4 regions of the Lacrimispora indolis DSM 755 genome follow, and region 1 is predicted to be linked to each of the others. Evidence: riboswitches for the same ligand, from Rfam matches in the RefSeq annotation. Region 1 holds a riboswitch; each other region holds the start of a gene.

Evidence for each region. A riboswitch is a leader RNA that binds a small molecule or an ion and turns the genes downstream of it on or off. The one in region 1 is predicted to bind thiamine pyrophosphate.
Region 2: linked by a shared signal. The riboswitch ahead of thiC (phosphomethylpyrimidine synthase ThiC) and the one ahead of K401_RS0102355 (thiamine-binding protein) in region 1 are both predicted to bind thiamine pyrophosphate.
Region 3: linked by a shared signal. The riboswitch ahead of thiS (sulfur carrier protein ThiS) and the one ahead of K401_RS0102355 (thiamine-binding protein) in region 1 are both predicted to bind thiamine pyrophosphate.
Region 4: linked by a shared signal. The riboswitch ahead of thiT (energy-coupled thiamine transporter ThiT) and the one ahead of K401_RS0102355 (thiamine-binding protein) in region 1 are both predicted to bind thiamine pyrophosphate.

What each region holds. Positions count from the first base shown of each region.
Region 1 is NZ_AZUI01000001.1:488,038-495,387, forward strand. Features, by position in the region: gene K401_RS0102340 (ABC transporter ATP-binding protein) at 1-439, opposite strand, end outside; gene K401_RS0102345 (ABC transporter substrate-binding protein) at 547-1,557, opposite strand; gene K401_RS0102350 (ABC transporter permease) at 1,625-2,383, opposite strand; gene K401_RS0102355 (thiamine-binding protein) at 2,352-2,648, opposite strand; TPP riboswitch at 2,714-2,824, opposite strand; gene K401_RS0102360 (heavy metal translocating P-type ATPase) at 2,870-4,945, opposite strand; gene K401_RS0102365 (DUF6110 family protein) at 5,019-5,309, opposite strand; gene K401_RS0102370 (HD-GYP domain-containing protein) at 5,414-6,028, opposite strand; gene K401_RS0102375 (transcriptional repressor) at 6,073-6,528, opposite strand; gene K401_RS30935 (FeoB-associated Cys-rich membrane protein) at 6,680-6,817, opposite strand; gene feoB (ferrous iron transport protein B) at 6,880-7,350, opposite strand, start outside.
Region 2 is NZ_AZUI01000001.1:2,936,662-2,944,011, forward strand. Features, by position in the region: gene thiD (bifunctional hydroxymethylpyrimidine kinase/phosphomethylpyrimidine kinase) at 1-761, opposite strand, end outside; gene thiE (thiamine phosphate synthase) at 758-1,399, opposite strand; gene thiM (hydroxyethylthiazole kinase) at 1,386-2,267, opposite strand; gene thiW (energy coupling factor transporter S component ThiW) at 2,286-2,840, opposite strand; gene thiC (phosphomethylpyrimidine synthase ThiC) at 3,002-4,309, opposite strand; TPP riboswitch at 4,438-4,544, opposite strand; gene trpA (tryptophan synthase subunit alpha) at 4,597-5,370, opposite strand; gene trpB (tryptophan synthase subunit beta) at 5,363-6,547, opposite strand; gene K401_RS0114115 (phosphoribosylanthranilate isomerase) at 6,493-7,176, opposite strand; gene trpC (indole-3-glycerol phosphate synthase TrpC) at 7,173-7,350, opposite strand, start outside.
Region 3 is NZ_AZUI01000001.1:3,160,569-3,167,918, forward strand. Features, by position in the region: gene K401_RS0115210 (ATP-binding protein) at 1-2,147, shown strand, start outside; gene K401_RS0115215 (CitMHS family transporter) at 2,275-3,615, shown strand; gene K401_RS0115220 (beta-class carbonic anhydrase) at 3,683-4,225, opposite strand; TPP riboswitch at 4,423-4,532, shown strand; gene thiS (sulfur carrier protein ThiS) at 4,703-4,900, shown strand; gene thiF (sulfur carrier protein ThiS adenylyltransferase ThiF) at 4,954-5,601, shown strand; gene K401_RS0115235 (thiazole synthase) at 5,622-6,401, shown strand; gene thiH (2-iminoacetate synthase ThiH) at 6,412-7,350, shown strand, end outside.
Region 4 is NZ_AZUI01000001.1:3,362,341-3,369,690, reverse strand. Features, by position in the region: gene K401_RS0116130 (GNAT family N-acetyltransferase) at 1-26, opposite strand, end outside; gene K401_RS0116125 (response regulator transcription factor) at 141-839, opposite strand; gene K401_RS0116120 (helix-hairpin-helix domain-containing protein) at 862-1,563, opposite strand; gene K401_RS0116115 (DMT family transporter) at 1,666-2,091, opposite strand; TPP riboswitch at 2,226-2,324, shown strand; gene thiT (energy-coupled thiamine transporter ThiT) at 2,351-3,022, shown strand; gene K401_RS0116105 (bifunctional 5,10-methylenetetrahydrofolate dehydrogenase/5,10-methenyltetrahydrofolate cyclohydrolase) at 3,106-3,942, opposite strand; gene K401_RS0116100 (cyclodeaminase/cyclohydrolase family protein) at 3,957-4,589, opposite strand; gene K401_RS0116095 (PucR family transcriptional regulator) at 4,755-6,386, shown strand; gene K401_RS0116090 (DUF1177 domain-containing protein) at 6,390-7,349, opposite strand.

The DNA of each region.
Region 1 (7,350 bases):
ACAAGTAAGTTCTTAGAAGAGCCGCCCTCTGCCTCATGCCGCCGGACAGCTGGGAGGGATACTGCCTTTCCGTCCCCTCTAAGCCAAACAGCTTAAAATATTCTCCTGCCTTTTCTCTGGCTTCCTTTTTCTTCATACCTTTAATGAGAAGGGGAAGGGCCACATTGTCCACAATGGTACGGTAAGGCAGCAAAAGGTCCTTTTGCAGCATATAGCTGACAAGTCCCGGCTTTCCGGTGATCTCTTCTCCATCCAGATACACATGCCCCTCATCGGGCAGGGAAAGACCGGCAATGATGTGAAACAGGGTGGTCTTCCCCCCTCCGCTGACTCCCAGAAGGGATACCAGCTCCCCTTCCTTAAGCTCTAAGGATACTCCTTTTAAAACAGTCTTGCTATCAAAGGATTTTGTTATGCCTTCCGCCTTTAACTGTGCCATGAGGCCCTCCTGAACGTTTTATTTCTGAAAGCAATGAGCCGGATGCAGGGATGAATCCATTCCTGCATCTGGCGAATGGATTCCGCAAAAGTCAAATCACCCGCAGCTTACTGGGGCAGATAATCGTTTGTAAATCCGGTATTTTCCGGAAGCTGAGGATCTGAAAGGCCGTTTTCATTCAGCCAGTTATAAAACCGGTTCCACCGCACCGGATCAATATATCCCCATACATCCACATCAGCCTGATACCGGTCCGCTAAGTATTTCTGGCTTTCCATCACCAGCTTTTCATCAAGCTCCGGCGCTGCCTTAAGCAAGATGCCGGCTGCCTCTTCCGGATCCTTTTGCGCGTCCTCATATCCCTTGCTTAAAGCGTTTAAAAAGGCCCTTGCAGTCTCCGGCTCTTCCTTTAGGAATTCATTTCCGGCTATTACCACCGGCGTATAATAATCAAACACCGGATTCAAATCTGCAAACTCAAAGTAATTTGTATCAAGGCCTTCCACTTCCATCTTTACGCCAGCCCATGCATAAAATATCCATATGGCATCCACTGTCTTTGACTTTAACGCGGAAACTTCATCCGTAACGGTACTTGGAACCAGCTGCACCTTGGAAAAGTCTCCTCCGTCAGCCTCTGCCACGTCCTTGATCATGGCTTTTTCCACGGGAAGATCCCAGGTGGCGTATTTCTTTCCTTCCATTCCTTTCGGAGATTCCATTCCCTCTCCTTTTCTGGAAATAATGCCGGAGGTATTATGCTGGATAACAGCTGCCACCGCTGTGATGGGAAGGGCATTTTCCCCCACCAGAGCCGGAGCCATGGAGTCCTGGAAGGACATACCAAACTGGGCCTTTCCTGAGGCCACCAGCACCTCAGCCCCATCCTCCGGCGGCTGGACGATTTCCACCTCAAGTCCTGCGTCTTTAAAGTATCCCTTTTCCTGTGCCACATAAAGCCCGGTATGATTGGTGTTTGGAGTCCAATCCAGAACAAAGGTCACCTTTTTCAAATTCGGTGTTTCTTCATTCACCGCCTGTTTACCCTTTCCTCCACAGGCAGTAAGGGATGCCGCTAAAATTGCTGCCATAAAAATCATCAAACCTGTTTTTTTCATCATTTCCTCTTTCCTGCCCTGTTATTTGGGCATAAAGGTATACCCGAAGGGTGTTTCCTCTTTCCTTTCACTCTTCCCATGGCATGCATTTCTTTGAAAGCATGTCCACGCCTTTCATGAGAAGAAGGCTGACTGCGGATATGAGAAAGATGACCGCAAACATCTTATCAAAAGCAAAAGATTTTTTCACCCTGGTCATATAAACACCCAGTCCGCCAAAGCCTCCCAGCCATTCAGAGATGACAGCTCCCACCACCGCGTAGGAGACTGATATTCTGAGGCTGGCAAAAAACTGCCCCATGGCCCCAGGAAGCTTGATATAGCAGAATATCTTCAGTCTTCCCGCTCCCATGGATCTTAAAAGGTTTACTGCATCAGGATTTACCGATTTAAATCCTGTAAGCAGGCCCACTGTAATTGGAAAAAATGTGGTCAGCACGATCAGGATCACCTTTGGAGCCGTTCCATAGCCGAACCACAACACCAGAAGAGGTGCAATGGCCACCGTCGGAACTGTCTGGGTCAGGACGATCAGGGGATAAAAGGCCTGATAAAGTCCGGTAAAGTGATCCATGATCACTGCGATCACAAAGCCGGTCCCCACTCCCAGAAAAAGCCCTAAAAATGCCTCAAGAAGGGTGATCCCCCCATGGAAGGCCAGAACCGGAAATTCCGTTATAAAGGCCCTTCCAACGCTTATGGGAGAGGGAAGGAGATAACCGTCCACAAGACCAAGAGCGGTTATCAGCTGCCACAAAATCAAAAGCCCGAGGACCGCTGACCAGGACCAGAGCCTACTTGTGATGTTTTGTGACTTTCTTTTCAATGGTAAGTACCTCCCCTTCCGGCCGGTAGGTGACTTTGATATACGCGGCAACAGAGGGAGCACCTGCCTTGACGGCGATGTGCTGACATTCCTTAACAATGTCCATCAGTTCATCATAATCCCCTTCAATGGCGGTTTCAAAAGGTCCTACATAATAGTTCAGTCCTGTGCTTTTGATATAATCGATCACCTGGTCAACAATGCGGATCAGCTCCTCATCATTCTTTGCCTCAGGCAATGTCTGGATTGCTACGCTTGCATTCATGTCTTTTCTCTCCTTTTATCGTTTATAGAAACCAAAAACCCGTCCGGATATCCGGGCGGGTGAACAGGCATGGCCTGAAGGCTTCCTACGCTGGCATTATCCAGATCAGGTTACAGGGTTTCAAGCAATTCTGCTTTATCTCAGCCGGACTTTCTCCAGCACCCCTTTCAGTTTTCATTGCAAGTATACATCAGGGAAACGTGAATGTCAATCCCGGCTTCCTAAGACAGCAGATTCTGCATGCTGCTTAAACTGATCCCCAGAGTGGAGGTATTATGAAGCAGCGCCGATACGGTTGGGGGCATGACCCCTCCCACTCCCAGAAGAATAAGGCCCGTATTAAAGCCCACAATGCTCCGGTAATTTTTATGGATCCGCTTCATTAAGCTGTCGCTTAACAGCTTCAAGGTAACGATTTCATAAAGATTGTCCGCCGCAATGGTGATATCCGCAATTTCCCTGGCGATCTCAGCACCGTCACTGATGGCAATCCCCACATCCGCTGCAGAAAGGGCAGGCGAATCATTGATCCCGTCCCCCACCATGATAACCACATTTCCTGATTCCTTTTCCCGCTCTATAAAACGGGCTTTTTCCTCAGGGAGGACCTCTGAATAATATTCATCCACGCCTACTCTGGCGGCAACCGCCGCTGCGGTCCGCTCGCTGTCTCCCGTCATCATGACCGTTTTCCATATCCCTGCCTTTTTAAGAGAATTTACCACTGCCGCGGCCTCCTCCCGAAGTGGATCTTCAATGCAGATCACTGCCGAAAGCTTCTGGTCAACAGCAAGATAAAGGTGAGAGCAATCCTCTGGCAGGCTTTCAAATTTTTCCTGATAAGCCTCATCCACCTTGCAGCCTTCATCCTCAAAGATAAAATGATGGCTTCCAATGACCACCTTTCTGCCGTTTATGGACGAAGCAATGCCGTGTGCCACGATATACTCCACCTTGGAATGCATTTCCTCATGCTCCAGCCCTTTGTTTCTGGCAGCCGTCACCACTGCCTTTGCCATGGAGTGGGGAAAATGTTCTTCTAAGCAGGCTGCGATCCGGAGCATTTCCTCCGGACTCTCTTCTCCAAAGGTCACCACTTCCTTCACTGTCGGCCTTGCTTTTGTAAGAGTTCCGGTTTTATCAAAGACAATGGTCACAGCCTCTGCCACTGCCTCCAAATATTTTCCTCCCTTAACGGTAATGTGGTACATTCCTGCCTCCCGGATGGCTGAGAGGACAGAGATGGGCATGGCCAGCTTTAACGCACAGGAAAAGTCCACCATCAGTACGGAAAGTGCCCTTGTCACGTTTCCAGTAAACAGCCAGGTAAGGCCCGTCCCCATAAGAGTATAAGGCACCAGTTTATCAGCCAGATGACCGGCCTTGCTTTCCAGGGAAGATTTCAGCTTTTCTGATTCTTCAATCATGGTAACGATCTTTTCAAACCGGGTGGAACCGGAAACCTCCCGGACCTTAATGGTCAGTTCTCCTTCCTCCACCACGGTCCCGGCATACACATATCCGTCCTCCTCCTTTTTCACCGGAAGAGCTTCCCCTGTTAAGGAAGCCTGATTCACCATGGCTTCCCCGGAAACCACGGCTCCGTCAAAGGGAATGACATTTCCCATATGCACCACTACCTCATCCCCAGGTACAATGGAGGCGGCTTCCACCAGAACTTCCTGTCCGCCGCTTAAAAGCCAGACCCTGCCCACATTTAAAGACATGCTTCTGGCCAGATCTCCAACGGATTTTTTATGGGTCCATTCCTCTAAAAGCTCCCCGATCCCAAGCAGGAACATGACAGAACCTGCTGTTTCCAATTCTCCCCGCACCACAGATACACCGATGGCAACGGCATCTAAGACCGCCACTTCAAGCTTTCTTTTTAGAAGGGACTTGATTCCCCTGATAATATATTTCAAGGACTGGAACCCGATATGGAACATCCTTAAGGGTCCGGGAATGAAAAGCTTCCTTGCCACGCGCATCACCACTCTGCCCACAAGCTTCTCCTGATACATGGCATTCAGCTCACGTCCGGAATGTTCGATCACTCCTGCAGGCACTTTGACAGAATCATATTGAAAACATTTTAAGGCTTCCAGAATTTCCGCTCTGGTGCCAGCGTAGGAGATGACCGCATCTCCGGTGCGCTCATAGACTTTCACTCCGGTCACATTTTTCAAGCTGTGAAGGTAATACAACAAAGTATCGGCTTCCCGGCAGGTCATTCGCGGCTGGGAAAGGCGGACCCGGAGCCTTCCTGATATTTCATGTTTAATGATAAATTTCACATCTGATCCTCCCTACAGAAAACGGGGCCCTTCTCTTCTTCGGCCCCGCTCTCCCATTTTCTTTTGTTCTCTATTAATCCTCGCCACTGCTATCTCCTGCAGTTTCCGCTTCCTCTGCAGCCTCAGCTTCCTTTGCGGTCCGCTCTTCATTGATCTGCTTTGCTTCCGCAAGGATATCCTCTGCGTTTTCCTGAACCAGGGTGGCCGTTTTCATCACACAGTCCTTTGCCCGCAAAACAGCTGCTGTGCAATTAGTGTAGACCTTTTTCGCATCCTTACTGGAAAGAAGCTTGACTCCCGCTGTTCCAAAGAGCACGCCTCCGGCAAAGATTCCTGCCTTTTTAAGCTTTAAAATATCCCACATCTCTCGTATCCTCCTCTGTACTTCCAGATTTTCCCTTTTGTAGTTTCATCATATCAAGCATGCTTTCGCCAGTCAAACATAATTCCATTTATTGATAAAATTTATCAATTATCGACGGTTTTTGTCACCTGATCCCAATGTTTTAATGCCAACGCCCCGATCACCGGATCGTACATCACTCCCAGATTCTTTTCAATTTCTTCATAGCAGTGATCCATGGAATAAGCGCTCCGGTATCCCCGGTCCGATGTCATGGCATCAATGGAATCGCAGATGGCTATAATCCTTGCTCCCAAAGGGATCTCCTCTCCCTTAAGACCTTCCGGATATCCTTTTCCGTCAAAGCGTTCATGATGATACAGGACAATATCCTTCAGTTCCTTTAAATGACGGGACTTGCTTAAAATATCAGCTCCTATTCCGGGATGCCTTTTCATGGCCGCCCACTCTTCTTCGGAAAGCTTTTCCGGCTTATTTAAAACGCAATCAGGAATCCCGATTTTTCCAATGTCATGAAGGTGGGCGGCTATATGTATCTTCTCTATTTCCTTTTTATCAAGCCCTAAAAACTCAGAAAGGGCCAGCGCCATATCGCTCACCCTTTGAGAATGCCCCGCGGTATAGGGGTCTTTGGCATCCAATGCACTCACAATGCATTCGATGATTTCATGATAATCAACGCTGCCTGAACATAATTCTAATTCTGGTCCGCTATCCATACTCTCTATACTCGTTCCTTTAGTTAGTCAATGCTAACTCCATATTAAATGCAATCAGCATTCTCACATTCACAGGGCCTTACTATAATAGAAGATATTTTCTGACCATCTAAATATCCGCAGGCAGTAAGCCCTGCCTGAACCACCTGGTTCCAGTTCTTGGCGGAAAGCTGATAAGTGGTCTCATCGTCTAAAACCACTGTACACGCCTCCTCCATGGGACAGGTATCCGAATAAACGATCTTATACATGTTTTTCCGGCTGATGGCCCCGATTTCTTCCAGGATGTTGACCATCCGGTAGACGGTCGCAGCGCCGATGGTTTCATCCACACCTGATGCTTTATAATAAATCTCCTTACAGCTGGAACATTCATGCTCCAGTATGACATCCAGCAGCGTACAGCGCTGCTTTGTGATCCTGCATCCTCTTTCCTTTAACTTCTCAATGATCAGCTCTTTCTGCATTTTTGTCCTGTGATAGCTTCTGGCGTCAGGCATTTTTCTTTTCTCATTGATGTTCGTTTGTTTCTCCACTTGCGCGCCTCCGTTTACAGGTATTTTTAAGACTTATACAGCTTTTTCCTTATTATTGCCTACGCTTTTTGGGCATAAAGGGATACCCGAAGGGTGTTTCCTTCTCTCGCCCAGGTTAATGGCAATGTCCACCGCAATTTTTGCATTCTCCGCCGCACTGAATGGATTTCCCGCTCTTTTTGTCACGGATCATGCTTTTTACTGCCAATGCCACCGCTCCGGCAACAACAACTAAAACAACCAGTGTTCCCATAAAGTACCTCCTTATATTTTGAGCCTGCAGGTAAGTTGCAGGCTCCCAGCTGTGGCCGGAGCTTATTTCGCTCCTGCCACACTGCTTAAATGAATGTTTGATGTGTTCTCTTCCTTTGACGGTCTTACCAGCAGGTAAATAAATCCTGCGATCAAGGCAAAGGCAACGACTGTAAAGATTCCAAAAGTTCCTGTTGTCAACAGAGTTCCGATCTGGTAAACACAGAGGGATACCACATAAGCCAGAAGAGTCTGATATCCAACGGCAAACCAGAACCATTTAGTATTGTTCATCTCTCTCTTGATAGCGCCCATAGCAGCAAAGCAGGGAGCGCACAAAAGGTTAAACACCAGGAAGGAGTAAGCGGCAACAGATGTCATGCTTCCTGCCAGGGTTCCCCAGATTTCAGAGCCATCCTCAGCCACTTCCGCAAATCCGAAAAGAATGCCGAAGGTGCCCACTACGTTTTCCTTGGCTACCAATCCGGTGAGGGCAGCTACTGCAGATTTCCAGTCACCCCAGCCAAGTGGTGC
Region 2 (7,350 bases), 2.4 Mb from region 1:
CCCATTTTTAAGCCGGCTTTCAGTGCTCCGTTTAAGTAGGCTTTTGCCGCCAGGATGCTTTCTTCCAGCCCCATGCCCCTGGCCAGCCCGCAGGCAATGGCAGAAGATAAGGTGCATCCGGTTCCGTGGGTATTTGGATTGTGGATCCGTTCTCCTGGAAACCAGGTTATAAATCCATTGCGGCACAGCACATCGTCGGCGCCCTGTGTATTATGACCGCCTTTTAAAAGAAAAGGAATCTGAAAGATGTGGAAAAGCTCCATTGCAGCCTCTTCCATATCCTTTTCTGTGTATATCCGGCGCCCTTTTGTGGATAAAAGTGCCTCTGCCTCCGGTATATTGGGGGTAACCAAAGCCGCCAGGGGAAACAGCTTGCTTGTTAAAGTCTTAACATCCTGTGGGTTTAACAGAGAATGTCCGCTGGTGGATACCATGACCGGGTCCAGGATCACAGGAGAACGGTTATAGTTTTTCAGTTTTTCCCCAATGATTTCTATGGACCGGGAAGTTCCGGCCATGCCGATCTTTACGGCCTTTGGCGGAATGTCGGTAAATACGGCATCCAGCTGGGCGGCAAGCATTTCCTGACTGACTGTTTCCGTCAGGAAAACCCCAGTCGTATTTTGGGCGACCAGGGCGGTGATCACGCTGGAGCCATAGACACCAAGAGCCGCCGCAGTCTTTAAATCCGCCTGTATTCCGGCGCCGCCGCTGGGATCCGTACCTGCAATGGTAAGGAAAGAAGGGAGAATCAGGCTCATAGGCTCACCACCTTTAAAAGCTGTTCTTTTAAGCCATGGACTGCTGCTGTAATATTCCCTTGCCCAAAGATTCCGGAAACCACCGCAGCCCCGGCGATACCGGTTCCTTTCAGGCTGGAAACATTTTGGCCGGTAATTCCGCCGATAGCTGTTACCGGAATGGGAACAGAGCGGCAGATGGCAGACAACTGCTCCAAGGTCAAGGCAGCAGCGTCCTTTTTTGTGGGACTTGGGAATATGGCACCGGACCCGATATAATCCGCCCCTTCCATAAATGCCCTTTTTGCCTGTTCCGGGCTTTTTGCAGTGACACCCAGAATGCGTTCCGGTCCGATTAACCGGCGGACCTCTAAGGGAGGTAAATCATCCTGCCCTACGTGCACCCCGTCGGCACCGCACTTAAGGGCAATTTCCACGTCATCGTTTATGATGAGGGGAATGCCGTAATGCCTGGTAAGCTCCCGGACAATAAGGGCTTCCTCCAGAAAGATACTTTTGTCCAGGCTCTTTTCACGGAGCTGGAGAAGGGTCACTCCGGCCGAAAGGGCTTCTTCAATTTGTTCTGTCAAGGTTTTTTCTCCCGTAAATCCCTGATCTGTTACAGCATACAGGAAAAGCATGTCCTTACGAAATTTCAATGTCTATCCCTCCTTTTAAGGTGTTTTCATCCAAAAGGCTTACCTGATCCAGAAAGCAGCAGTGGAAGCTGCCTGTGCCGCCGGAGATTTTTTCCGCCCTTTTTGCCGCAAGTTCCCCGCAGAGACCGGCAGCAGCCGTGGCAAGAGCGGCGGCCTGGAACATGGCAGGCTGTGAGAATGCAGGCCCGGCCGCAGCACAATAGGCGGCAATGATGCCATCCAGCATGCAGCCGCTTCCGGTGATCCGGGCCATTTGGGGGCAGCCGTTCCTGATAAGCCAGGCTTCCTTTCCGTCTGAGACAATATCAATTGCCCCTGTCATGACGGCCACAGCACCGGTTGCAGCGCTTAAGGCCCTGGCTGTTTCCCTAAGAGATTCCAGGATTTCTTCCCTTATTTCATCAGTAAAGGAAGCGTCAACTCCCCGTGGTGAGGCAACAGAGCCGTTTTCTCTTTGCATGTTTTTCCCGGTCAGTTCCTTTAACAGGACCCGAAGCTCAGAGGCATTTCCCCTGATAACGGTTGCTTTTACGTTCCTTAAAAGTGAAAGGGCTGTTTCAGTCCGGTAACGGGAGGCGCCGATCCCTACCGGGTCAAAGATGACTGGGAGGTTTAACCGGTTTGCTTCCAGTCCGGCCTTTTCCATTGCTGCCGCTGCATTCTCTTTGGGGGTTCCCATGTTTAAAAGAAGGGCGTTTGATAAGGCAGTTATTTCCGTAACCTCATCCAGGTGGTCCGCCATAATGGGGGAACCGCCGCAGGCCAGAATAATATTTGCCACATCTGTTGCAGTGACGTAATTGGTGATACAGTGGATGACAGGCCGTTTTTTTCTGACCAGCCCGGTCATGGATTCATTGATTTTCAAGTCCACCTCCTGTTCCCCCTATTCATTGATAAGCCGCTCAAAATAGGAAAACAGGCCAAGGCGGCGCAGCATTGCCAGCAAGCTGGCTGCCAGTATGGTTCCTGCCAGGGTGCTCATAAGAAATGGAATCACAAAGAAAAATACAGCCACCTCTTTTCCCATGAGTAACGCGGCCACCGGATAGCAGAGCAGCCCGCCGATGAGACCTGTGCCAATCACTTCTCCAAGATAAGCGGGCAAAAGCTTCCCGGTTTTTTGAAACAGATAAGCCCCGCAAAATGCGCCAACCATGCTTCCCGGAAAGGCCAGTAAGCTTCCGGTTCCCATGAGATTGCGTATGAGAGAAGTGCCAAAAGCCATGGAAATGCCGTATACAGGCCCTAGAAACACTCCTGCCAGAACATTTGCCAGATGCTGTGCCGGGAAGCATTTGGACGCTCCCACAGGGATGGAAAAACCGGAGAGGGCAACGGTAAGAGCTGTCAGCATTCCGCTGATCACCAGTTTTTTCAACCGCACTTTTGAACTTGCAGAAGAACTGTTATAAATTGTTGATGGTATTTGATCATTCATGAAAATTCCTCCTGTTTATGTAATTAAACCAAATCAGTTGCAAAGCGGGGTGCCCACCAAATGGTACGGGGCCGCTGTGCCCCATGGTCATTGCGAATATCCGCTTAGAAATAGAACGCCCCTTTTATCCTCACTTGGGTTACAAGTTCGGATAAGCTATGTCATTCATCAAAAATATCTACAATATCCCCGTCAAGAATCCGGTTCATATTTTTCATGGCACAGAAATTGCCGCACATGGAGCAGGTATCTTCCTTTTCCGGTTTTGACATGGCCCGGTAGCGTCTGGCCTTTTCCGGGTCAATGGCAAGCTGGAACATGGTTTCCCAATCCAGCCGTTTTCTGGCATCGCTCATCTTATGATCCCATTCCCCGGCGCCTTTGATGCCCTTTGCAATATCCGCCGCATGGGCGGCGATCCGGGCAGCGATGATCCCTTCCTTTACGTCTGCTTCATCCGGCAGCTTCAAATGCTCCGCAGGAGTCACATAGCAGAGAAAGGCCGCTCCGGCAGCAGCAGCTATGGCCCCTCCGATGGCTGCAGTGATATGGTCATAGCCCGGCGCAATATCTGTGACAAGAGGCCCCAGAACATAAAAAGGTGCTCCTTTGCAGATGGTCTGCTGGATTTTCATATTGGCTGCAATCTGGTCTAAGGGCATGTGGCCGGGACCTTCAATAATAACCTGCACATCCTTTTCCCAGGCTTTTCTTGTCAGTTCCCCAAGAGTCACCAGCTCCTCCACCTGGGATATATCCGATGCGTCTTCAATACAACCCGGACGGCAGGCATCTCCAAGGCTTAAGGTCACATCATGCTTCTGACATATTTCCAGAATGCGGTCGTAATGCTCATAAAAGGGATTTTCCTCCCCTGTCATTTCCATCCACGCAAAGATGATAGAGCCTCCCCTTGAAACGATGTTGGTCAGCCGTTTTGCCTCCTTGAACCTTCTGGCAGTCTGCCTGTTGATCCCTACGTGAATGGTCATAAAGTCCACCCCGTCTTCCGCGTGCATTTCCACGATCCGGATCCATTCTTCGGCAGTGATTTCCCGAAGTGGCTTGTGGTAATAAACCACCGCATCATAGATGGGAACCGTGCCGATCATAGCCGGACATTCCCCGGTCAGCTTCCTGCGGAATTTCCGGGTATCTCCAAAGGAGCTTAGATCCATAATGGATTCCGCCCCCATATGTACTGCATCCTTTACTTTTTGAAGCTCCATTTCCAAGTCATTTAAATCCCTGGAGGTCCCAAGGTTCACGTTGATCTTTGTCCTCAGCATGGATCCGATCCCGCTGGGCTTTAAACAGGTGTGGTTTTTGTTGGCCGGAATGGCGACTTTTCCCTGGGCCACCAGCTCCCGAAGCTTTTCCGGCTCCCATTGTTCCTGCCCGGCCACTTCCATCAGTTCTTTTGTGAGAATGCCTTTTCTTGCGGCATCCATTTGTGTGGTGTAATTCATCTTTGTTCCTCCTTTTGATTAACGGAGGGATTGTAAGGGAATCTGCCGGATGAATATGCTGGCATATTTGTCCGGCTTATTGCTCACGCAAAAAGAGCCCATACCAACAGGTATAGGCTCGGAAAATACAATTGTCCCGTATGAATCCCTACGTTGGCATTACCCAAATCAGGTTATAAAGGTCGAAGTTGATTACTTCCTCTCAGCCCGCCTACGAGCTCCCTCTTGTGGTCATTAGTGTAGCATTCTGTTTTAGTCTTGTCAAGGAAAACATCCAAAACCGGCTGTCAGCCGGAAATGGCTGCCTTCATTTCCCTTACATAATCGCAGACAGGCTCCACGCAGCCTTTTCCATATTTTGCGGCTATTTTCACAATGGCACTTCCTACAATGACGCCGTCCGCGTTTTTGCTCATTTCCTTTGCCTGCTCCGGCGTGGAGATGCCAAAGCCGATGGCGCAGGGAAGGTCCTTTGTCTCTTTTACAAGGGAAACCATTTCTCCGATATTTGTGTTGATTTCAGCCCTCACCCCGGTCACGCCCATGGAAGAAACGCAGTAGATAAATCCTTCCGATTCTGATGCAATGGCCCGTATGCGCTCCTTGGAAGTGGGGGCGATGAGGGAAATCAGCTCAATTCCGTATTTCCTGCAGAAGGGCAGCAGTTCCTCTCTCTCCTCAAAAGGCATATCCGGCACGATCAGGGCGTCAATGCCGCTTTCCGCCGCATTTTTTAAAAACCGTTCGCTTCCATATACGAAAACAGGATTGATATAAGTCATAAAAGCCAGGGGAACATCGGTTTTTTTCCGTATCCGTTTTACGCAGTCAAAAAGCTTATCCGTGGTAACTCCTGATGCCAGGGCCCGCATATCAGCTTCCTGGATCACGATCCCTTCTGCAATTGGGTCGGAAAAGGGGATTCCAAGCTCAATTAAATCCGCTCCGGCTTCAGCCATGGCCGGAACCAGCTCTTCAGTGGTGGCAAGGTCAGGATCTCCTGCCGTAATAAACGGGATGAATGCCTTTCCCTTAGAAAATACGTCCCTTACTCTACTCATAGATTTCAACCCCCTTATAGCGGGCAATGGCGGCAACATCCTTGTCGCCCCTCCCGGATAAATTGATGACAATGATGTTCTCCTTTCCCATGGAAGGAGCGATCTTTCTGGCGTATGCCACTGCATGGGCGCTTTCAATTGCCGGAATGATCCCTTCCAGACGGGATAAGTATTCAAAGGCTTCCACTGCCTCCTGGTCCGTAACCGGGACGTAAGTGGCTCTTTTCGAGTCATAAAGAGCCGCATGCTCCGGTCCGATGCCCGGATAATCAAGTCCTGCGGAAATGGAGAAAACAGGGGCGATCTGTCCGTATTCATCCTGGCAGAAATAAGATTTCATGCCGTGGAAGATTCCAAGAGACCCGGTGGAAATGGTGGCAGCGTGCTTTCCTGTTTCAATGCCGTGGCCCGCAGCCTCACAGCCTATGAGCTTTACGGAAGGCTCGTTTACAAACTCATGGAAGATTCCCATGGCATTGCTTCCGCCGCCCACACAGGCGATCACCACGTCAGGAAGCTTTCCTTCTGCCTCTTCTAACTGTGTGCGGACCTCCTTGCCGATGATGCTCTGGAAATCCCTTACAATGGTTGGAAAGGGGTGAGGACCCATGACAGAGCCCAGGACATAATGGGTGTCAGCTACCCGGCTGGTCCATTCCCTCATGGTCTCATTGACCGCATCCTTTAAGGTCTGGGTACCACTTGTAACAGCGTGAACCTTTGTGCCTAAAAGCTCCATGCGGAACACATTTAAGGCCTGGCGGTCCGTATCTTCTTTGCCCATGAAAACCTCGCATTCCATTCCCATGAGAGCAGCAGCGGTAGCGGTAGCAACTCCGTGCTGACCGGCTCCTGTTTCAGCGATGACTCTGGTCTTTCCCATCTTTTTAGCGAGAAGGACCTGGCCCAGGGCATTGTTGATCTTGTGGGAACCGGTATGGTTTAAATCCTCCCGCTTTAAATAGATTTTTGCGCCGCCTAAGTCCTCAGTCATCCGCTCTGCATAATAGAGCAGGGAAGGCCTTCCGGTATATTTTTTATGAAGGTCTGAAAGCTCTGCTAAAAACTCCTGGTCATGACTGTACTTTTCATAAGCTTCTTCCAGCTCATTTACTGCGTTCATCAGCGTTTCGGGGACAAATTGTCCGCCGTGCTGTCCAAATTTTCCTTTTGACATGGATTTCCACTCCTTACTGTTTGTATGATATCTTTTATTTTTTCAGGGTCCTTTTTGCCGTCCGTTTCCACGGAACTGCTTAAATCCAGGCAAAAGGCCTTAGTTTTCATTGCCTGCTTTATGTTTGAAGCGTCTATGCCTCCGGCCAGGAACCAGGGTTTTTTGATGTCCGGTATCATGGACCAGTCAAAGGTCTTTCCGCTGCCGCCGTAAGCACCTTTTGTATAAGTGTCAAAAAGCAGGAAGTCTGCGGGAAGGTCCTGGGCATCCTTCATATCCTGTGCCTGCCGGACCCGTATGGCCTTTATGATGGGAATGCCGGGAGCCATGCGTTTTTTTAATTCCTGGATGTAATCCCGGTCCTCATCCCCGTGAAGCTGGATGAGATCAATGGTTTTATTCTCTGCCAGGGCCATAATATCCTCCATGGGGCTGTTTACGAAAACGCCTACCGCCGGTATTTCCGGCAGCAGCAGCTTTTTCAGCTCATAAGCTTCCCGTCCTGTGAGGCGGCGTTTTCCGGGGGCAAATACAAAGCCAATGTAATCAGGTCTCCATGCATTTACCGCCAGGATATCTTCCCTTCTGGTCAGCCCGCATAGTTTGATCCGTGTTTTTTCCGAATTCATTGTGTTGCCCTCTTAAAACCGTCCAGGATTTCCTTTTTATCAGGGGAACGCATGAGGCTTTCCCCGATCAGGACGGCATTGACCCCGGCTTCTGACAGGAGGCGGATGTCTGTTTCTGTTTTAATTCCGCTTTCTGCCACAAAAAGCGCATCAGAGGGGACCATGCTCCTTAAG
Region 3 (7,350 bases), 2.7 Mb from region 1:
GAGCGGTATTTATGTCTTGTGCCATGGCAGCCGTACTGCTTATTTTCTGCTGTCTTGTATTCAGTATCTGGAAGGAATATAAAGAAGCGATCATAGACAATCAAAAGAAACAGATGATTCTGACGACCCAGTGCATTGGGGAGAGTTTAAAAATTTTTATTGAAGACTATCAGGCGGATTTAAATACCTTATGTTCCATGGAAGATGAAAATCTAAAAAAAGCCGGAAGAAAGGATTGGTCCCTGCTTCAGGATTATGTGACTCATCACAGCCGGTTTGTTTATGATGTCATTTTAGAGGATGAAAACGGAGAGCTGTTAGAAAGCATCAATGGTTATGGGGTTAAGTCAACTTATTCCGTCACAGAGATCAGCCCTGGTGTGAGCTTTCGGCAGTGCAGACTGGAAAATGGGGAATTGTACCTGATCTTAAAGAAAATGCTTCTAAACGGCAGTTCAATTTCCATTGTTTTAAATGAAAAGAAATATTACAAGTCTCTGGTATCCAATATTCGTCTGGGAACCAACGGATATGTGGTGATCAAGGATTCAAAAGGTATTATCCTCATTCACCCTCAGGAAAGCCAGTGGGGAATCAATGTGATTTCAGGCCGGCAGGAGATGTTTCCCAATAAGGATTTGACCAGCCTGCAGCAGATGATAGAAAAGCAGAACAGAGGAGAGGCAGGTGTCTCCGAGTATTATTCCTACTGGTGGCTGGACCCGGGGGTTCCGGAAGTAAAAAAGATCAGCGCCTATTCTCCTGCTGTCATAGGGGACAGCTTTTTGGTAGTCAGTGCAGTGATCGACTACAATGATATTTATATCCCGGTTGCAGCTGGATTTTTCAAGCTGGGCCTGGTATTTTTCGGAATTGTTGCAGTGGTTCTCGGAATGGTATTTTATATTGGGGATTTGCGGGTCCAGAAAAGAAAGGATACAGAAGAAATCGCCTATTTGTGGGAACTTAATAAGATTTTAGAAGAACTGCATCAGAGTGAAGAAACAATTGCCCATCAGCAGAGACTGCAGGTTATGGGAACCATGACCGGAGGCATTGCCCATGAGTTTAATAACCTGCTGACACCGATCATGGGATATGCCGAATTGCTGATGCTTGACCTTCCGAAGAATTCAGAGGGATACGACAGCGCATCGGAGATTTATGAAGCCTCCGGAAAGGCAAAAGAAATCATCCAGCAGATCTCATCCTTAAGCAGAAAGAATATGGAAACAGCCTTTAAAAATATAAATGCCGCGAAGGTACTGGGACGTGCCATAAAAATGGTAAGCTCCGTATGTCCGCCTCATGTGCACTTAAAGAAAGAAATAAACTTATCAGGGGAATGCTTTCTGGGAAACGAAACCCAGATGAATCAGGTCATATTAAATATCTGCGTGAATGCCATCCATGCAATCGGCCACAGGGAAGGAAATATAACCATCACGGCGAACAAGGTAGGAAAGGAGGATTTAAAGCAGTACAAGTTTTCAGCCGTTCCGGAAGAATGGAATCATTATATCCGGATTGATATTGCAGATGACGGGGAAGGCATGAGCAAAGAGGTGCTAAAGCAGATTTTTGACCCGTTTTTCACCACAAAGAAAAATGGGAACGGAACGGGACTGGGACTGTCTCTTGTGGAGCAGATCGTTCATTCCCACAAAGGATATGTTTTCGCGGAAAGCAGGCAGAGAGAGGGCAGCGTTTTTCATATTTATTTTCCTGTGAATGAGCAGAAGGAGCAGGAAGGGCAGCTGGAAACAGAGGAGGAATGCGGAGATATCTTAAGGCTTCTGGTCATCGATGACAATCCAAAGGTATTAAGGCTTCTGGAAAAGAATTTCAGCAGGCTGCATGTGCCATTGATGTCCTGTATGGACTTTGAAGAGGCCAGAAGGATTTTAAGGGAACAAGAAATGGATGCCATTGTGACGGAGCATTATATTGGAGGGAAAAGCGGAACGGATTTCTGCATGTCTCTTCAGGGTCAATATCCGGATGTGATCCGGATCATTATGACAGACCGGGTGACCAAAGAAATCCTTGAAGCAAAGAAGAGGAAAATCATCGATGAGTACATAGATAAACCGGTTTCCGACTCATCTATTTTAAAAGCGGTAAAGATTTGCAGGGAATGGGTATAACAGAAAAGCCGAATCTTAACAACTTTTAATTTTTCTCTTAAAGAAATGAAAGAGAGAAGGAGGAAGAGTGTAAGGTTGGGCTTTTATACTGCTCCTATAAATAAAAAGAATAGAGGAGGAAGAAAACATGAATGAGACAATGCTTGCATTATTAGGATTTGCAACCATTATCATGATCATTGTTTTGTTGCTGAAAAATGTTACTGTTCCGGCACTTGCATTTATCGGAGTATCTACCATAAGTGCCCTGATCCTGGTTTTAACCGGAACCTTTACAGTCAGTGAAGTTGGGGATTTTATTAAGAAAGGGGTGTCCGGGGTGCACTCCACGGCTGCGTTGTTTATATTTTCCGTGCTGTTTTTCGGAATTATGACTGATGCAGGAATGTTTGACCGCATCATAAGCGCCCTAATGAAAAAAGTGGGTAACAATGTGGTTGGAGTGGCATTTATGACCTGCATCATCGCCATAATCGGCCATTTGGATGGAGGCGGTGCCTCCACGTTCCTGATCACCATTCCGGCAATGCTGCCGGTTTATAAGAAATTAAAAATGCGTCCCACAACTCTGCTTTTAATATGTGTCACCTCCATGGGCGTCATGAATCTGCTTCCATGGGGCGGCCCGACCATGCGTGCGGCCTCTGTATTGGAAATAGAAGCCAATGTCCTGTGGATGAAGCTTTTGCCCATGCAGGTGGTGGGCATTGGAGTTGCTATGTTTACCGCGTTTTTCTGGGGAATTGTTGAAAAGAAACGAGGGGCCGGAATCAACAGCACCCTGGCCATAGAAGATACCGAGGGGCTGGAAGAAAGCGCTTCTGCGGCTGATACCGGAGAACTGGTAAGGCCGAAGCTGTTTGCCTTCAACGTGATTTTAACATTGTTTATCATTGTTTGTCTTGTTTTCCTGCCGGTGCCGTCTTATTATATGTTTATGATCGGCTGTGTCATTGCCCTTCTGGTTAACTATCCGGGTGCAAAAATGCAGAATAAGATCATCAAATCTCATGCGGGCCCTGCGCTTATGATGGCTTCTACCATTCTTGCTGCCGGTGTATTTTTAGGAGTGCTGGAAGACAGTGAGATCATGAATCACATGGCCAGTGTACTTGCTGCATTTATACCCCAGTCCATGGGCCGTTTCTTACCGCTGATCATCGGAGTGCTGTCCGTACCTCTGACTTTGATGTTCTGTACGGATTCCTATTTCTATGGCCTTCTTCCGGTCCTGATCAGTGTGGGAAACAGCTTTGGCGTAGATCCTGTGCATATAGCAATTGCCATGGTGGTATGCCGCAACTGCGCCACCTTTATAAGTCCTGTTGTACCTGCCACATTCTTAGGGATAGGCCTGGCGGGTGTGGAGATCAAAGACCATATTAAGACCTGCTTCCTGTGGATATGGGGAGTGAGCTTTGTTTGCCTGACGGCCGGTCTTTTACTTGGTGTACTGACCCTTTCATAGAATTCTGATAATAAAATCCAAATGGAAAAGGCGCTGGAATTAAATTCCGGCGCCTTTTCCGTCTGGATTAAGAAACTGCGGCCAGTTTGCCGCAGGTAATATCCATGACAAAACCCTGGATAATTACATTGGATGGCATGAGGGGATGGGTTTTAAGTAAGGAAACAGATTTTTGAACGGAGCGTTCCGTGTTTTCTAAGCCCTGGAACCAGGAGTCAAAGTCCACCCCATCCTCTTTCAGTTTTTGTATGGTATTCCAGGCAATACCCCGGTTAAGCAGGTGTGTGATGATGATTTTGGAGGATATGACAGCTGCTCCGCAGTCAGTATGGCCGATAACCATGATTTCTTCCACACCGAATTCCAGAATTGCGATGAGAAGGCTGCGGATTGTGCTGTCAAAAGGATCTAAAATCACGCCGCCTGCATTTTTTATCAGCTTTACATCTCCGTTGTGAATACCAAGTGCGGCGGGCAGCAGCTCCACCAGCCTGGTATCCATGCAGGTTAATATGGCAAGCCTTTTTCTGGGATACTTGTCTGTGACAAAGGATCTATAACCATTGGTGCTCACAAAAGTATCATTGTACTTTAATATTTCTTCAATCATAATCTGCCTCCTTTTTCTTTTATTAAAACAATAATAAAGAAGAAACCTTAATAAAGGATAACAGACTGCCTTAATGTTTATTTAGCTTGCTGCCTTTTAAAACTTTCCAGGGATTTCCTTACCGCCAGAAATAAAAAAGGCGAAAAAACGGATATACCGGAAATTCTGTTGACATCCCGGATTTTCTGTTTTATACTATATACGTCAAAAGAGGAGCTTATGTAATAGGCTGAGAGGAAGTTATGAACTTCGACTCATATACCTGATTTGGATAATGCCAACGTAGGGACGGACGCTTAAGGAATTATTGCGGAAGGTGCTGCGGGCATTTTCCGCTTTTTTATTTGACGTACAATCGGATAGGATTTTTATTGTGAGTGAATGAAAGTTCACGAAGGGGTACACCACCGCGGGTGTATTTCTTTGTGAACTTTTTTTTTGAAAAAATCCTGCCATACAAGAGAGGAGGAATAAGACATGGTTATGGTTAACGGAAAGGAGCAGGGGCTGTCAGAAGAGATCCTGGTTTCAGAGTTGCTGGAGCTTATGGGCTATCAGGCAGACCGGGTTGCGGTAGAGCATAACGGCCGTATGGTTTCCAGGTCCAGACTTTCGGAAACAACTATAAGGGATGGAGACATCCTGGAAGTCATCAGCTTTGTAGGCGGCGGCTGATTACAGGAATGCAGCGGGGACTTTCAGAAAGATTAGAATAAAAGGGAGTTAACATGAAACTGGAACATGGAATTTTAAGCAAACCAGAAATTCAGGAAGCACTAAAAAAGCGTCATTCCCCGGAGGTTCAGGAGAAATTGAATCAGGCCAGAGTGGCAATAGCAGGCCTGGGAGGACTGGGCTCCAATGTAGCCTTTGCCCTTGCCCGTATCGGTGTGGGACATATGCATTTGATTGATTTTGACAGAGTGGATATCAGTAATCTGAACCGACAGCAGTATTTTATCCATCATATCGGAATGTATAAGACGGATGCTCTTAAGGAAGAGCTTAAGGCAATAAATCCTTATCTGGAGATTTCTGCGGATTGTGTAAAAGTAACAGAGCACAACCTACCCGGGTTATTTGAATCAGAGGATATCATCTGCGAAGCGTTTGATGTGCCGGAAATGAAAGCCATGCTTGTGAACGGCGTAATGGAGCATTTCCCGGATAAAAAGCTGGTCTCAGCATCGGGGATGGCAGGATACGGGGACAGTAATGAGATCCGTACCAGGAAGATAAGCCGGAATTTTTATCTTTGCGGCGACGGAATGTCAGAGCCGGGGTACGGAAACGGGCTGATGGCTCCCAGGGTGGCAATCTGTGCTGCCCATGAGGCCAATATGATAACCCAATTGATTCTTCAGCCGGAATTATAAAAAAACAGGAGGGAAATAAAATGAATCCTATAAAAGAAGATAAGCTGGTAATCGGGGGTTTTGAATTTACATCCAGGTTCATCCTGGGATCGGGAAAATACTCCCTGGATTTAATCCAGTCGGCCATAGAAAGGGCGGGAGCAGAGATCATCACCCTGGCTCTCCGGAGAGCCAATGCAGGGGGAACGGCGAATATCCTGGATTACATACCCGAAGGCATCACCCTTCTTCCCAATACATCAGGGGCGAGAAATGCAGAGGAGGCCGTACGGATCGCCCGTTTGGCAAGGGAAGCAGGAAGCGGGAATTTTATAAAAATTGAAGTGATCCATGATTCCAAATATCTGCTTCCGGATAATCAGGAAACCATAAAAGCAACGGAAATCCTGGCAAAGGAGGGATTTATCGTTATGCCTTATATGTATCCGGATTTAAATGCGGCAAGGGATTTGGTAAATGCCGGGGCTTCTTCCATCATGCCGTTAGGTGCCCCCATCGGCTCCAATAAAGGCTTATGTACCAAAGAGTTCATCCGTATTCTCATTGATGAGATCGATCTGCCAATTATTGTGGATGCAGGCATTGGAAAACCCTCCCAGGCATGTGAAGCCATGGAAATGGGAGCTGCTGCGGTCATGGCCAATACGGGGATCGCCACGGCCGGGGATATTCGGCTTATGGCAGAGGCCTTTAAAAATGCTGTTGAGGCAGGCAGAAAGGCTTATCTGGCCGGTATGGGCCGGGTCATGGAAAAGGGCGCCAGCCCTTCGTCGCCCCTGACCGGATTTTTACGGGAGTAAGGAGGAAATCATGAGTACGGAATCTTATAACAACGAAAGCATTTTAAATGAAGAAATCAAAGAATGGCAGAAAAAAAACCGGATCGACCATATGACCTATCTGCCGGATATGGAGGTTTTGCATTCAGACATACAGGACCGGGTGATAAAGGCCATGGAAAGCTATGATTACGACAAATACACTGAAGCGGATGTGAAAAGTGCCCTGGCCCATGAGAACCGGTCCCCGGAAGATTTTGCGGCGCTGCTGTCGCCGGCAGCAATGCCGTTTCTGGAGGAGATGGCCTGTATGGCGAGAAAGGAGACCAGAAGATATTTTGGCAACAGTGTGAATCTGTTTACTCCGGTTTATATTTCCAATTATTGTGAAAATTTCTGCATTTACTGCGGTTTTCATTGCAATAACCGGATCAGCCGTGCCAAGCTGGGTGAGGAAGACATTGAGAAGGAAATGAGGGCCATTGCAAAAAGTGGACTTAAGGAAGTCCTGATCCTGACAGGGGAAAGCAGGAAAATGTCGGATGTGAAATATATAGGGGAAGCCTGTAAAATTGCCCGGAAATATTTTAAGGCAGTAGGGTTGGAAGTGTATCCCATGAATTCGGATGAATATGCCTATCTTCACCGGTGCGGTGCCGATTATGTAACGGTCTTTCAGGAAACTTACCATACTGAGAAATATGAGACTCTGCACCTGGCCGGGCACAAACGGATTTTCCCCTACCGCTTTGCTGCCCAGGAGAGGGCCCTGAAGGGAGGAATGCGGGGAGTGGGGATCGCCGCCCTTCTGGGGCTGGATGATTTCCGGAAAGATGCCTTCGCAACCGGCATGCATGCCTATCTGCTGCAGCGAAAGTATCCTCATGCAGAAATTTCCTTCTCATGTCCCCGCCTGCGTCCGATCATCAACAATAATAAAATCAATCCCATGGATGTTCATGAGCCCCAG
Region 4 (7,350 bases), 2.9 Mb from region 1:
TTCACTTTTCTGATATTGTAATCCATTCCATTATTTCCCCATTTTCCAAATTAGCTTAAACCATGTTTTTTTCTTTCCCGGAATTTAAAGAAAAGGCGGATTTCCCCGGTCTCCCGTCAGAAATCCTCCTCTTTCTTTTCCTAGACGCGGAAATAATATCCCACGCCCCACTTGGTATGCACATATTTAGGATCGCTGGGACTGGGTTCAATCTTCTCCCGAAGGCGTCTTACATGAACGTCTACCGTGCGGACATCCCCCGTATCCATAGCTTTATTTCCCCATACGTAAGTAAGAAGCTGTTCCCTGCTGTAAACCTTACCTGGATTGCAGGTAAGAAGCTCCAAAAGATCAAACTCCTTTGCCGTCAAATTGATCTCCTTCTCAGCAATAAACACTCTCCTGCTGTCCCGGTCCAGCTTTAAATCGCCTTCCGTTATCACCTGGCTGTCTTCCTGGCCCTCCCGCTTATTCTTCTTTGAATTCCGGCGCATAATGGCCTTGATCCTGGCTTTTACCTCAAGGATGTTAAAGGGCTTTGTAATATAATCGTCAGCGCCGTATTCCAGGCCCAGGATCTTATCCATATCATTTCCCTTGGCCGTCAGCATGATGATGGGCATCTCGGAAAATTCCCGGATGGCCTGACATACCTCGTATCCGTCATATTTGGGGAGCATGACATCCAAAAGAACCACGTCATACTCTTTCTGCTTTGCCAGATTAATGGCTTCCTCTCCGTCATAGGCACAATCCACATCCATGCCATCCTGTTCCAGACTGAATCTCATTCCTTTTACGATGAGTTTTTCATCATCAACTACTAAAACGCTTGCCATACTACACCTCTGTCTTCTATATTTAAACCGTTATGTCTTCTTTTATTTTTTGAAAAGCCGCATCTTTGATGCCGGATATCTTCATGATATCCTCGATTTTCTGAAATCCGCCCCGGCTCTCCCGATATTTAAGAATATCATTGGCCTTGGCTTCTCCGATTCCCCGAAGGGTCATCAGCTCCTCTTTGGTGGCGGTATTTAAATTCACTTTCTGTTTTTGCAGATTCGATGAAGCCTCTGCCGGCAGAGAAATCTCTCCGCGGGCTTTTGCAGCCTCTGCCTCTTCCTTATTAAGGACCACGATTTTCATGCCATCCGCGACCCTCTCTGCCATATTTAAATATTCTGCTGCTGCCTGGTCTGTGAATCCGCCCGCTTTCTCCACTGCCTGAAAGACCCGGCTTCCTTCCTCAAGCTCATAAACGCCGGGAGAAACCACTTCTCCGCAGATATGTATGTAGAAAGGCAGGGCCGTTCTGCCTCCTGCACTTTCTAAGACGCTCTCTGCCGCTTCTGATACTTCTGTTCCGGTTCCGCCTGGAACTGGCTGATCACCGGAAACCGGCTGACTATCGTCTCCGGCTTCTCCTGCCTGAAAAGCAGATGCCTCCGATAAGGAGATCCCTGACTTTTGGTCTTCCCGGCTTCTGCCAAAGCCGTAGCAGATACCTGCGGCTATTATACACAGGGCAATCAGAGCGATTTTTATTTTCTGATACTTCATGATATCCCTCCTCTTACAAAATTTCCCAAAAAAGGATACCATCTTCAGCCTATGTTACTATTCTACCTAAAGAAATAGGTAAATACAAGCACTATTTCCAAATTAATTAAATATCATGATTCCGATGATGGCAACCACAGCACCGATCAGCTTTTTCCATTCAAATCCCACTTTTTCAACGCCGAATAAACCGAACAGCTCCACGGCATAGGCTACGATGATCTGGGATACTACGATAAGCAGAGCCGCTTTGGCAGGTCCTAAGGTTCCCATGCTCTTCACTACCGTATAGGTGATAAATGCGCCGATAACACCACCCAGCAGCATGTATTTGGGCTGCACATCTAAAAGTCCGGAGATGCCATCCCTGCCGGAAAAATACCACAGGATGAGACAGGTCAAAAATGCCGTCAGCTGCACCCAGCCTGTTGATACCCACATGCTGGTTTGTTTTGTCACCCCTGTATTTAAAACTCCCTGAATGCTCATAAGCGCACCTGATATGAGTGCAATAATAAAGCCTGTCATAAAAACAACCTCCGTGTTTCCATTTTCTTTTTACTAGGTTGCACTTTATTTGCATTTTTATTCTGATTTTACTTTTTGATGCGGCTTGACAAGCTTATGGATTTGCGTTATACTCACAGCGAAATCAAATATCGTATACACGCTAGGGGAGCCTTAGGCTGAGATCGGAATAAACCGAACCCTCACTACTTGAACCGGATAATGCCGGCGTAAGGAAGCATCATTACTCCCCTCCTGCGCGCGCAAAGGAGGATTTTTTATGTCATTTTTTCTAACTTACTCTGCTGAAAACGAAGAGTATTTACTACAACCGGCCGGATACGGGCTGTTAATTATTCTGTTGGCGGCCATCCTTTTTGCCCTGCACCTTCTGGGTAAATCCGCCTCAAAATCCAAGGCCATGCAGACCCGCCAGCTGGTTTACTGCTCAGGTGCAATGGCTCTTGCAATGGTAACTTCTTTTATTAAATTTGCGTCCCTTCCCTTCGGCGGCTCCATCACTCTGTTTTCCATGCTGTTCATCTGCCTGATCGGCTATGTTTACGATGTAAAAACAGGAATTATGACCGGCGTGGCATACGGAATCCTGCAGTTTATTACAGAGCCCTATATTTTTGCCCCGCTCCAGGTTCTTCTTGACTATCCCCTGGCCTTCGGCGCCCTTGGGCTTTCCGGGCTGTTCAGCAATAAAAAACACGGTCTTGTGACCGGGTATGTGGTGGGTGTAGCGGGCCGTTACATATGCCACGTCCTTTCCGGATATATATTCTTTGCTTCCTATGCTCCGGAAGGCATGAACCCCATGGTCTATACTCTGGGCTATAATGCCACCTACATCCTTCCGGAACTGATCCTGACCGTTGTGATCCTGTATCTCCCTCCCGTGCTGGGAGCCATCGGGCAGGTGAAGCGGCAGGCTGTTAATGGGTAAGGAAATAAAACGTACTCTTTTGTAAATCAAAAACAAGCGGTATGGAAGGATCGGTAGGCTTCCATGCCGCTTGTTTCATTATTTTATTTTATAAGTGCAGCCAATACCAGATGCCTTGCCAGCACAGCCGTTGTCACCGTTCCAACTCCTCCTGGTACCGGAGTTGCCATGGAAGCAGTCCCTTCCAGGGAATCAAAATCCACATCCCCGCAAAGTTTTCCGTTTTCGTCCACATTGATTCCCACATCAACCACCACGGCATCCGCTCCCACATAAGAGGCATCCACCATTCTGGCGCGCCCGGCTGCTGCCACAAGGATCTGGGCATTTTTACAGGTTTCCTTTAAGTTTTCCGTGCGGGTGTGACAGATGGTCACCGTTGCATTTTCCTTAAGCATCAGCATGGACAGAGGGCGCCCCACTACCATGCTTCTTCCCACAATGGCCACCCGCTTTCCGGTCAGAGGGATATCACTGGACTTTAAAACCTCCACCACTGCCTCCGCCGTACATGGGGCAAATCCCGTATCATCGCCTGCAAATACTTTGGCGATATTTTCAGGAGATATGCCGTCCAAATCCTTTCCAGGATCAATCATGTGCTCAATGTCTTTTTCCCTGATCTGCTTTGGCAGAGGGCGCAAAAGAAGGATGCCGTCAATATCCGGATTTTCATTGATTTTTGCAAACTCCTCCTTAAATGCTTCATCAGTTATATCCTGGGGAAAGGCAAAACTTTCCCCCTGCAGGCTAAAGCTTTCCATTTTCTTTAAAGCTCCCCGTTCATAGGATAAGTCGTCTGGCCGTTCTCCCACCCGCACAATGGCAAGCTTTGGAGTTTTTCCTTTTAAGCCGGCCAAAAGTCCTTCCACCTGTTCTTTGATTTTTGCAGACACAGCTGCACCTTTTAAGGTTATCACGTTTTTTCTCCTCCTTATTCTGCCTTTAATGCAGATTCCACCTTTGCATAAATGGCGTCAGCCTTTCTGGTCCCGTCCTCTGCCAGCTTATCCGCCCTGGCCTGAAGCTGTCCGGCCTTTTCCCGCTGCTTCATGGATCCTGTATTAATGGAAACATTCATCTTTGCTCCCAATAAGGCGGAACGGATAAACTGCACGCCAACGCCTACGTCACTGACAGCCAGGCGGCTTCCCTTTTCAGCCAGAACCTCCATGATATCAAGGGCTTCCAGGGCCCGTTCCATGACCATGAGAGGGACCAGGCTGGCAGCCAGGAGATGGTTTTCCAGGACTTCAGCCTTATGTCTTTTTTCTTCCTCTGTGCCGGTTGGAAGGCCGTATGCGGCAGCCAAAGGAACAAATACCACTTCATCTTCATCCGCAAGCCTTAAAAATTCGCTTTTTAAAGCTTCCAGCTTTTCAAGAAATGACTGCATTTCTTCTTCCACGTCGGCATACCGCTTTTTGCCAAGGGTTAAGTTCACCACCATTTCTCCCAAAGCCGCTCCTATTGCACCGCCAAGTCCTGCCGCTCCGCCGCCGCCCGGGGTGGGGCTTTTTGAAGATAATTTTTCAAGGAATGTGTGAATTGTAAAGTCCTGTATCATAACTATTGGTCCGCCTTTCCATACCGCATTTTATTTTCCATTATTATATAAGGGTTTCCATAAAAAAACAAGTTTAACTTGTCAAGGAAAACAGTCAATGCTATGATTGTCAAAAATAGTCAAATCCCCGGTTAATCTCTGTTTTTAAATGAAAAGGAGCATGAAATGAAATATCCTCCCTTGACCCTTGGCTGGTTTTTATATGAAACCCCCATTGATAATCTGGAATTCATCGGAGAAGATGAAGCTCTTCATAAAACCATTACCGGTATCAGTGTACTGGATAATCCTGACGGTGTAAAATGGATCAAAAAGAATGAAATCGTTCTTACAACGGGTTACATCTTTTATAATGATTTTGAAATCCAGAAAAAAATAATTGCGGATCTCCATGCCATTGACTGTACCGCTTTCTGCATTAAGGTCAAACGCTTTTTTGACAGGATTCCCGATTCCCTGATCGAAGAAGCCGCCAAGTATGGACTTGCGCTTGTTTCGGTGCCTTTTTATCACGGTTATTCCAATATCATAAACGTAATTAACGAAAATCTCATTGAGCAGAAGATTTTAAAACAGCAATTCATCCTCAGAGAAGCAGAAAAATTTCATGAATCCTTTTTTAATAAAGAAGGAATTATGAAAATGCTGGAGCGGATATCCAATTATACCAATTCCATGGCAATGATCACAACAACATCTGATTTTCCCATATATTACCGCATTCCGCCAAAAGAATACGGGGATTTTTCCAGGATAGACAAATTGCAGGTCCAGCCTTCCAATTCTCTGCCTGAAGAAAGACAAAAGGAGCACGCCAGAAAACGCAATTTTTACTGCAATGACACACTCCTCACGTTTCATGCCTTTCTGCTTCCCGACAACAAGCATTACTTATGCATTGACATCACCCAAAAAGAGATCGACGATACCACCCTGGAAGTCCTTAAGCAGATATTCTCTGTTCTTGCGCTGGAGCTCACCTCCATGCAGATCCAGAACAGGGCCTTTTCCCAAAAAAATTATTATGATTCTTTTTTCTATATGCTTACGGATATTAAAAACAAGTCCATTGAGGAAATACGTCTGGTCTGCGACGCCTATTCCTTTCCCATTGACTTAAAAAAGGTATGCATCACCCTGGAATGCCAGTCAAAGGAAAGCAAGCTGTTCCGCAGCCTGTACAATGCCGTAAACCAGAGGCTTATCCATTTAGCCCATAAATACTTTTTATGCCACAGCGAAAACCACATTGTTATTTTTCTCCTGTATCCGAAACAAACGCCCAATGTGGAAGCCCTCTCACTGGCCAATCAGATTGCCCTGCAGCTGTCGGATTATTTAAAGGATTACCAAACCTTTTTCAGACTGGGGATCAGCCGGTGCCACACTTCCTGTGCCTCCATTGCAAAGGCATATGAAGAAAGCCTGCAGACATTGCATCTGCAGACCTCTGACCGCCAAACTGCCTCCATTCATTCTTATACCAGGCAGTTTGCATTTCATCTTTTAAACCAGCTGACCTCTTATGAACGGGAAAAAATATACCAGGATACTGTCAGCATCCTGGTTATCTATGATTCCGAAAATAAAGGGGAGCTTCTTGGGACCCTTAAGGCGTATTTGGAAAACTCCTTAAATCTCACGGAAACCGCCCAGAAGCTTTTCATCCACAGGAATACCCTGACTGCCCGGCTGTCCTCCATCAAAAAGCTTCTGTGCTGCGATATCACTTCCATTGAGGACATTTTCCGCCTGTATTTGGGAATCTGCGCCTGGGAGCTGCTTAAAAACACTTAAAGTCTAGGCATCGTCGTCGCATTCATTGCCCGTGCCAAGGGTTTGAAAGTGTTCCATATTTCCATACAGATACTGGATCCGCTCAAATTCCGTTTCATCGTAGAAGCTGCATTCTCCCCGGCCGTAGGCCTTTGCAACCTCCAGCATGAATCTGGCCGCCTCTTCACAATCCGTGATATGGGTGGCACCGGTCGCACAGCCTGCCACCGGCGCCTCTGTGGTTATGGCAACTCCGATCACAGGCGCTTTAGTGGCGGTTGCCGGCTGAAGAATGCTGTTCAAATGATACAGCCCGTTTCCATAAGGCGTGATATCCTGCTGGGAAAGGGCGTATACATAAGGCAATTTCCCTGTTGTGGTCTGCATCAGATCCAAAATGCTCTCGGAAACCCGCAGTATGTATCCTTCCTTTACGGTAGGAGAGACGGCAAAGCCTCTGTTGTTGATGATCCTGTTTCCCTTTGTGGTATCAACGGATAAAATGGCATCCAGCTCCTCTGTCACCTCTTCCTGATTCACCTGCGCCATATTCACCGGAGAATCCATAAACGGAACCGGCTTGTGCTCCCTTGTGGGTGCATCCGGACAGATATGGGTGGATATGAAAACATCCCCGTCCAGACAGTCCCCTTTATTCTGCATATCCAGAAGCTTTGCTGCCAGGGATAAGGCGATAAGGGCTCCGTCCCCGTCGGAAACAAAACCGATCCTCTCCGGTCTGGCTCCTAAGCCTCCCAGCCTTCCCAGCAAGCCGATAGTTGGGGCATTAAAGCCCTTTCCCTTTCCTTTCACTCCGGGAATCCTTACCTTGATCATATCTGTTTTTCCCTTTTGTCCCTCCAAGGTATACACCTCCACATCAGCATCCGGCCTGATGGTTTTTAAATACTCCTTTACCGTCTTTCCGCTGGCATAGCTGCTGTCAAGTAAGTCATGTACCTCTATCAATTGCTTCATCAACATT